Regions from separate parts of the Agromyces zhanjiangensis genome, predicted to be linked through region 2. Evidence: predicted binding sites of a transcription regulator. Region 2 holds the regulator's gene; the other holds the start of a gene.
The links. The regulator LexA, encoded in region 2, represses DNA repair genes until DNA is damaged. The targets are predictions, from matches to a motif close to TCGAACANNTGTTCGA.
Positions count from the first base shown of each region.

Region 1: a site for LexA is predicted at 2,361-2,376, ahead of uvrA (excinuclease ABC subunit UvrA). Genes of this name have one in related genera too.

Region 1 is NZ_JBEPKB010000002.1:379,606-384,024, forward strand. It holds gene uvrA (excinuclease ABC subunit UvrA) at 1-2,305, opposite strand, end outside; gene uvrB (excinuclease ABC subunit UvrB) at 2,418-4,419, opposite strand, start outside.
Region 2 is NZ_JBEPKB010000012.1:90,960-95,378, forward strand. It holds gene metE (5-methyltetrahydropteroyltriglutamate--homocysteine S-methyltransferase) at 1-1,565, shown strand, start outside; gene lexA (transcriptional repressor LexA) at 1,654-2,331, opposite strand; gene ABME02_RS17860 (LysM peptidoglycan-binding domain-containing protein) at 2,602-2,982, shown strand; gene ABME02_RS17865 (histidinol-phosphate transaminase) at 3,042-4,136, shown strand; gene hisB (imidazoleglycerol-phosphate dehydratase HisB) at 4,181-4,419, shown strand, end outside.

The DNA of each region.
Region 1 (4,419 bases), on a different contig from region 2:
GAAGGAAGTTCATCTCGATCTTGATCGTGCCGTCACCCGAGCACGCCTCGCAGCGGCCGCCCTTGACGTTGAAGCTGAACCGACCGGGGAGGTAGCCGCGGGCCTTGGCCTCGGCCGTCTCGGAGAACAGCGTGCGGATGCGGTCGAACACGCCCGTGTAGGTCGCCGGGTTGGATCGCGGCGTGCGGCCGATCGGCGCCTGGTCGACGTGCACCACCTTGTCGAGGTGCTCGAGTCCGCTCACGCGTCGGTGCTTGCCCGGCACCTTCCGCGCCCCGTTGAGCCGGTTGGCGAGCACGCGATAGAGGATGTCGTTCACGAGCGACGACTTGCCCGACCCGCTCACGCCCGTCACCGCGGTGAACGTGCCCAGCGGGAACTCGACGTCGACGCCGCGGAGGTTGTTGGCCTGCGCGCCCTCGACGCGGATCACGCGGGACGAGTCGACCGGACGGCGCGTCGGCGGGATCGCGATCTCCTTGCGGCCGGCGAGGTAGTCGCCCGTGAGCGACTCGGTGTTCTTCATCAGGTCGGCGTAGCTGCCGCTGTGCACGACCGTGCCGCCGTGCACGCCCGCCCCGGGTCCGATGTCGACGATCCAGTCGGCCGTGCGGATCGTGTCCTCGTCGTGCTCGACGACGATCAGCGTGTTGCCGAGGTCGCGGAGGGCCACGAGGGTGTCGATGAGCCGGCGGTTGTCGCGCTGGTGCAGGCCGATGCTCGGCTCGTCGAGCACGTAGAGCACCCCCGTGAGGCCCGAACCGATCTGGGTGGCGAGCCGGATGCGCTGCGCCTCGCCGCCGGAGAGGGTGCCTGCCGCGCGTGCGAGGTCGAGGTAGCTGAGTCCGACGCGGATGAGGAAGTCGAGTCGGAGCTTGATCTCGCGGAGCACCTGCGCCGCGATCGCCTGCTCGCGATCGGTCAGCTCGAGGCGGTCCATGAACGCGCGCGCGTCGTGCAGGCTGAGTCGGCACACGTCGGCGATCGAGGCGTCGTGGACGAGGACCGCGAGCACCTCGGGCTTCAGCCGGTCGCCGCGGCACACCGGGCAGGGGATCTCGCGGAGGTACTCGGCCCAGCGCGCGCGCTGCACGTCGGTCTCGGCCTGGAGGTACTGGCGTTCGATGTAGGGCACGACCCCCTCGAAGCCCGAGGTGTAGCTCATCTCGCGGCCGTACCGGTTGCGCCAGCGCACGCGCACCTCGAAGTTGTCGCCGCGGAGCACGGCGTGGCGGGCGTCCTCGTCGAGCTCTTCCCACGGGGTGTCGAGCGAGAAGCCCAGGTCGCGGGCCAGCCCGTCGAGGAGCTTCTCGTAGTAGTTGTAGAGGCTCTTGCCCTGCGAGGTCCACGGCAGGATGACGCCCTCGGCGATGCTCAGCGCCGGATCGCCGAGCAGCAGGTCCTCATCGACGGACATCCGCGTGCCGAGCCCGGAGCACTCGGGGCACGCCCCGAACGGGGCGTTGAACGAGAACGTGCGCGGTTCGACCTCGGTGAGCGCGATCGGGTGCTGGTTGGGGCAGCTGAGCTTCTCGGAGAAGGTCTGCCACGCGGCATCCCCCTCGCGGTCGACGTAGTTGACCTGCACCACGCCGTCGGTCAACCGCAGCGCGGTCTCGAGCGAGTCGGTGAGCCGGCCGAGGATGTCGTCGGACGCCACGAGCCGGTCGATCACGACGGAGATGTCGTGCTTGACCTGCTTCTTCAGCTTCGGCGCCTCGTCGAGGCGGATCAGCTCGCCGTCGACCACCGCGCGGGAGTAGCCCTGCCCCGAGAGCTCGCGGAAGAGGTCGACGAACTCGCCCTTCTTCTGCGAGACGACGGGGCTGAGCACCTGGAACCGCGTGCCGGACTCGAGCTCCATCAGGCGGTCGGCGATCTGCTGCACCGTCTGCCGCTGGATGCGCTCGCCGCACACCGGGCAGTGGGGCACGCCGATGCGCGCCCACAGCAATCGCATGTAGTCGTAGATCTCGGTGATCGTGCCGACCGTCGATCGCGGGTTGCGGTTCGTGGACTTCTGGTCGATCGAGACCGCCGGGCTGAGCCCCTCGATGAAGTCGACGTCGGGGCGGTCGACCTGGCCCAGGAACTGCCTGGCATAGGCCGAGAGCGACTCGACGTACCGGCGCTGGCCCTCGGCGAAGATCGTGTCGAACGCCAGCGAGGACTTGCCCGAGCCCGAGAGGCCCGTGAACACCACCATCGCATCCCGGGGGATCTCGACGTCGACGTCGCGCAGGTTGTGGACGCGTGCCCCGCGGACGCTCAGGCGCGAATGGGCATCGAGACGTGAAACTGGCACCCTACGAGTCTACGAACGGCCTCCGACACTCTCGCCGTGAGCGCACCTGCTGAGAGCGAACACACGTTCGATCCGCGCGTTCGCCGGGCCGCTCGCGCCCGCCGCCGCCGGGTCAAGCGAGGTGCCCGGCCTTCTCCATCTGGCGGAGCTCGCGTTTCAACTCCGACACCTCGTCGCGCAGGCGCGCGGCCAGCTCGAACTTCAGCTCGCCGGCGGCCTCGAGCATCTGGTCGTTGAGGTCGCGGATGAGCTCCTCGAGGTCGTTCGCCCCGGCTGCGGCGATGCCGTCGCGCTTCATCGGCACCGGCGAGCTCTTCCGCCCGTCGCGCCCGGCGAGGAGCGCGGCCGTGTCGGCCTCCTCGCGTGCGAGCACCTCGGTGATGTCGGCGATGCGCTTGCGGAGCGGCGTCGGGTCGATCGCATTGACGCGGTTGTACTCGAGCTGCATGTCGCGCCGCCGATTGGTCTCGTCGATCGCGAGCTGCATCGACTCGGTCATCACGTCGGCGTACATGTGCACCTGGCCCGAGACGTTGCGGGCCGCGCGCCCGATGGTCTGGATGAGCGAGGTCGAGGAGCGCAGGAACCCCTCCTTGTCGGCATCGAGGATCGCGACGAGTGACACCTCGGGCAGGTCGAGTCCCTCGCGGAGGAGGTTGATGCCGACGAGCACGTCGTACACGCCCGCTCGCAGCTCGGTGAGGAGCTCGACGCGGCGGAGCGTGTCGACGTCGGAGTGCAGGTACCGCACGCGCACGCCCGTCTCCGTGAGGAAGTCGGTCAGCTCCTCCGCCATGCGCTTGGTGAGCGTCGTGACGAGCACGCGCTCGTCGCGGTCGGCACGCGACCGGATCTCCTCCAGCAGGTCGTCGATCTGCCCCTTCGTCGGCTTCACGACGATCTCGGGATCGACGAGGCCCGTCGGGCGGATGATCTGTTCGACCACGCCGTCGGCGATGCCCATCTCGTACCGTCCCGGCGTCGCGGACAGGTACACCGTCTGCCCGACGCGGTCCTTGAACTCGTCCCACTTCAACGGTCGGTTGTCGAGCGCGCTCGGCAGTCGGAAGCCGTGCTCGACGAGCGTGCGCTTCCGCGAGGCGTCGCCCTCGTACATCGCGCCGATCTGCGGGACGGTGACGTGCGACTCGTCGATCACGACGAGGAAGTCGTCGGGAAAGTAGTCGAGGAGGCAGTGCGGCGCCTCCCCCGGCGCACGACCGTCGATGTGGCGCGAGTAGTTCTCGATGCCCGAGCAGAAGCCGATCTGCTCCATCATCTCCAGGTCGAACGTCGTCCGCATGCGGAGCCGCTGCGCCTCGAGCAGCTTGCCCTCGCGCTCGAGCTCCTGCAGTCGTTCGTCGAGCTCGTCGCGGATCGTGCCGATCGCGCGCTGCATGACATCGACGCTCGCGACGTAGTGCGAGGCCGGGAACACCGGCACCGCGTCGAGCTTGGCCACGACCGTGCCGGTGAGCGGGTGCAGGCTGTGCAGCGCCTCGACCTCGTCTCCGAACATCTCGATCCGAATCGCGTGCTCCTCGTAGACGGGGATGATCTCGATCGTGTCGCCGCGCACGCGGAAGGTGCCGCGGGAGAAGTCGACGTCGTTGCGCTGGTACTGCATCGACACGAACTTGCGGATGAGCCAGTCGCGATCGACCCGCTGGCCGACCTGCAACGGCATCATCGCGCTGAGGTACTCCTCTGGCGTGCCGAGGCCGTAGATGCAGGAGACCGTCGACACCACGACCACGTCGCGTCGACTCAGCAGCGAGTTCGTCGTCGAGTGCCGGAGACGCTCGACCTCGGCGTTGATCGAGGAGTCCTTCTCGATGAACGTGTCCGTCTGCGGGACGTACGCCTCGGGCTGGTAGTAGTCGTAGTACGAGACGAAGTACTCGACCGCGTTGTTCGGCATGAGCTCGCGGAACTCGTTGGCGAGCTGCGCCGCGAGCGTCTTGTTGTGCGCGAGGACGAGCGTCGGCCGCTGCACCTGCTCGATGAGCCAGGCGGTGGTCGCCGACTTGCCGGTGCCGGTCGCGCCGAGCAGCACCACGTCGGTCTCTCCGGCGTTGATGCGCGCCGCCAGGTCGCCGATCGCCTGCGGCTGG
Region 2 (4,419 bases):
CGTACGGCGACCTCGCTGAGGCGCTGCCGGCGCTCGCGGCCACCCCGGTCGAGGCCGTCGGACTCGACCTCGTCCGCGGCGGCCTCCCCGCGCAGCTCGACCCGGTGACCGAGGAGGCGCTCGCCGCGAAGGTCCTCGTCGCCGGCGTCGTCGACGGCCACAACATCTGGCGCGGCGACCTCGCCCACGCGTTCGCGCGTGCCGAGGCGCTCCGCTCGTTCTCGGGCTCCGTCGCCGTCTCGACCTCCACGTCGCTCCTGCACGTCCCGCACGACGTCGACGAGGAGACCGCGCTCGATGCGCGCCTCGTGAGCTGGCTCGCGTTCGCCGACCAGAAGGTCGCGCAGGTCGCGGCGCTCGCGCGCGGCCTCGCCGAGGGGCGCGAGGCCATCGCGGCCGACCTCGACGCGGCATCCGCCGCTCTCGCCGACCGGGCCGCCGCGCCGGGCGTGCGCGTGCCGGCCGTGCGCGACCGCCTCGCCGCGCTCGACGCGACCGCGTTCGCCCGTGCGGCCTACGACGACCGCGTCGCCGCGCAGGAGGACCTCGCGCTGCCGGCGCTGCCGACCACCACGATCGGCTCCTTCCCGCAGACGGCCGACATCCGTCGCGCCCGGGCCCGCCTGGTGAAGGGCGAACTGACGGATGCCGCGTACCGCGAGCTCATGCGCGAGGAGATCGCGCGCGTGATCCGGCTGCAGGAGGACCTCGGCCTCGACGTCCTGGTGCACGGCGAGCCAGAGCGCAACGACATGGTGCAGTACTTCGCCGAGCTGCTCGACGGCTTCGCGGTCACGCAGCACGGCTGGGTGCAGTCGTACGGCTCGCGCTGCACGCGCCCGTCGATCCTCTGGGGCGACGTCTCGCGCCCGGCGCCGATGACGGTCGAGTGGTCGGCGTACGCGCAGTCGCTCGCCGAGAAGCCGGTGAAGGGCATGCTCACGGGGCCGGTCACGATCCTCGCGTGGTCGTTCGTGCGCGACGACCAGCCCCTCGGCGACACCGCCCGGCAGGTCGCGCTCGCGCTGCGCGACGAGATCGGCGACCTCGAGCAGGCCGGCATCCGTGTCATCCAGGTCGACGAGCCGGCGCTGCGCGAGCTCCTGCCGCTGAAGCTCGCCGACCAGCCCGCCTACCTCGACTGGTCGGTCGGCTCGTTCCGCCTCGCCACGGGCGGCGCGGCGCCCGCGACGCAGGTGCACACGCACCTCTGCTACTCGGAGTTCGGCGTCGTCATCGACGCGATCCGCGAGCTCGACGCCGACGTCACCTCGATCGAGGCGGCGCGCAGCCGCATGGAGGTCGTGGGCGACCTGGCCGCGAGCGGGTTCGACCACGGCGTGGGTCCGGGGGTGTACGACATCCACTCGCCGCGCGTGCCCAGCGTCGAGGAGGTGCGCTCGCTCCTCGAGCGCGCGGTCGACGGCGTGCCCGCCGGACGGCTCTGGGTGAACCCCGACTGCGGCCTGAAGACGCGCGGCTACGACGAGACGGTCGCGTCGCTCGCGAACATCGTGGAGGCGACGCGCTCGGTGCGCGAGGGTGTCGCGGTGGCGACGTCCTGACTCCGGTGATCGAGGGCGGATGCCGCGGGGCGAGCCCGCGGCATCCGCCCTCGTCGTCGGTGCCGGTGCAGGCCGGGCGATCCGCTCGCTAGACGGTGCGGAGGACTGCGACGACCTTGCCGAGCACCTCGGACTCGTCGCCGAGGATCGGCTCGAACGCCGAATTGCGGGGGAGCAGCCAGGTGTGGCCGTCGCGCTGGCGGAAGACCTTGACGGTGGCCTCGCCGTCGAGCATCGCCGCCACGATCTCGCCGTTCTCGGCCGTGCGCTGCGAGCGCACGACGACCCAGTCGCCGTCGCAGATCGCGGCGTCGATCATCGAGTCGCCGACGACCTTCAGGATGAACAGCTCGCCCTTGCCGACGAGCTGGCGGGGGAGCGGGAAGACCTCTTCGATCTGCTGCTCGGCGGTGATGGGCACGCCGGCGGCGATGCGGCCGACCAGGGGGACCATGGCCGCGTCGCCCACCGGCGCGGGCTCGGCCGACGACGGGCGCTGCTCGGCGCCGGGCACGTCGATGAGGATCTCGAGCGCGCGGGGGCGGTTCGGGTCGCGTCGCAGGTAGCCGGCGAGCTCGAGCTGGTTGAGCTGGTGCGTGACGCTCGAGAGCGAGGAGAGCCCGACGGCGTCGCCGATCTCGCGCATGCTCGGCGGGTAGCCGCGGTCGGCGACCGAGCCCCGGATGACCTCGAGGATGGCCAGCTGCTTCGGGCTCAGCGTCTTGCGCCGACGCGACCGGCCGCTCGCGCCGCGTGCCTGGTCGATGTCGATGCTCACGTGCCTCGCCTCTCGTCGGGACCGCGTCGGCCCGGATGTCGGTGGTCGGTGTTCGACTGTCGTCGGACATTCGAAACTGTATCCGCCTCGCACACGCGCGACAAACATCCGTTCGAGTGTGTCGCGGATTCCCGGCCGGATTCCCACCCGTCCGGTGCTTGCGGCTTCGATTGTTCGAAGATATATTCGGAACACAGCTTCGCATCCGGCCCTCCCGGCCGAGGGCCGGATGCGGGGCTGGAGCCCGGGAGGTGCGGAATGAGTGCAGTGGTGATGGGGGCCGCGAGTGCGGCCTCGACGATGCCCGCGTTCGGGTCGGCGACCCCGCGTACCAGGCTCAGGCTCACCAGGCGCGGTCGCGTCGTCGTCACCGGGCTCGCCGCGCTCCCGCTGGTGCTCGGGGCGCTGATCGGTGCTCTCTCGAGCGGCGGCGCCGTCGCCGGGATCGACGACGGCCGAGCACCGGCGGCGTTCGAGACCGTCGAGGTCGGCGCCGGCGACACGCTCTGGGGCATCGCCGAGGCGATCGCGCCGTCGTCCGACCCGCGCGACGTCATCTACGAGATCATGCGGCTGAACGGCCTCGACGACGCCGTGGTGCAGCCCGGGCAGCAGCTCGTCCTCCCCGCGCTCGGCTGACCGCCGCCGGGCAGGTCGCGCGCACGAAACACGCCGATGCACGCGGATAGCATTGATCGGTGACGAGTCTCGACGACCTTCCCATCCGTGACGACCTCCGCGGCAAGTCCCCGTACGGCGCCCCGCAGAAGCACGTGCCCGTCGCACTCAACGTCAACGAGAACACGCATCCGATCCCCGAGGACGTCGCGCACGACATCGTCGCCCGGGTCGCTGCCGCGATCATCGGGCTCAATCGATACCCCGACCGCGAGTTCACCGAGCTGCGCACGGCCCTCGCGCGCTACCTCGGCCACGACCTCCGGCCCGAGCAGCTCTGGGCGGCGAACGGCTCGAACGAGGTCCTCCAGCACGTGCTGCAGGCCTTCGGCGGGCCGGGCCGCACCGCGCTCGGCTTCTCGCCGACCTACTCGATGTACGGCCTGCTCTCCTCGGGCACGGGCACCGGGTGGATCGCGACCGATCGCGACGCCGACTTCGAGCTCTCGCCCGAGACCGCCGTCGCGACGATCGAGCGCCACGACCCCGACATCGTGCTGCTGTGCTCGCCGAACAACCCGACGGGCACGCCGCTCGCGCTCGAGACCATCGCCGCGGTCGCCGACGCCGCGCGCGGCGTGGTCGTCGTCGACGAGGCGTACCACGAGTTCGCCGACCCGGGCACGCCGAGCGCGCTCACGCTCCTCGAGGGGCGGCCGAGGATCCTCGTCTCCCGCACGATGAGCAAGGCGTTCGCCTTCGCGGGTGCGCGCGTGGGCTACCTCGCCGCCGACCCCGCCGTCATCGACGCGCTGCGGCTCGTCCGGCTCCCGTACCACCTCTCCGCCCTCACGCAGGCCGCAGCGCTCGGCGCCCTCGCCCACTCCGGCGAGATGCTGGCGATGGTCGACGAGATCCGCGCCCAGCGCGAGCGGATCACGCACGAGCTCCGCGCGCTCGGCTTCCGTCCGTACCGCAGCGGCGCGAACTTCGTGCTCTTCGGCGGCGTCGACGATCCCCACGCGGTGTTCGAGGCGCTCCTCGAGCGCGGCATCCTGATCCGCGAGATCGGGCTGCCGGGCTGCCTGCGAGTCACTGCGGGCACCGAGGCCGAGACGACCGCCTTCCTCGAGGCCATGGCGTCGTTCGCGCCCGCCGCCGCGGCGAACGCCTGATCGAGCCCGGAATCCACCCCGACCCTCCCGAATAGGATGACCCCATGAGCACCGACCGCCCCGCGCGCACCGCGCGCGTGCAGCGCGAGACCAGCGAGTCGAGCATCGACCTCTCGATCGACCTCGACGGCACCGGCACGAGCGACATCGAGACGAGCGTGCCCTTCTACGACCACCTGCTCACCGCGTTCGCGAAGCACTCGCTCACCGACCTCACCGTGCGGGCGAAGGGCGACATCGAGATCGACGTGCACCACACCGTCGAGGACGTCGGCATCGCGCT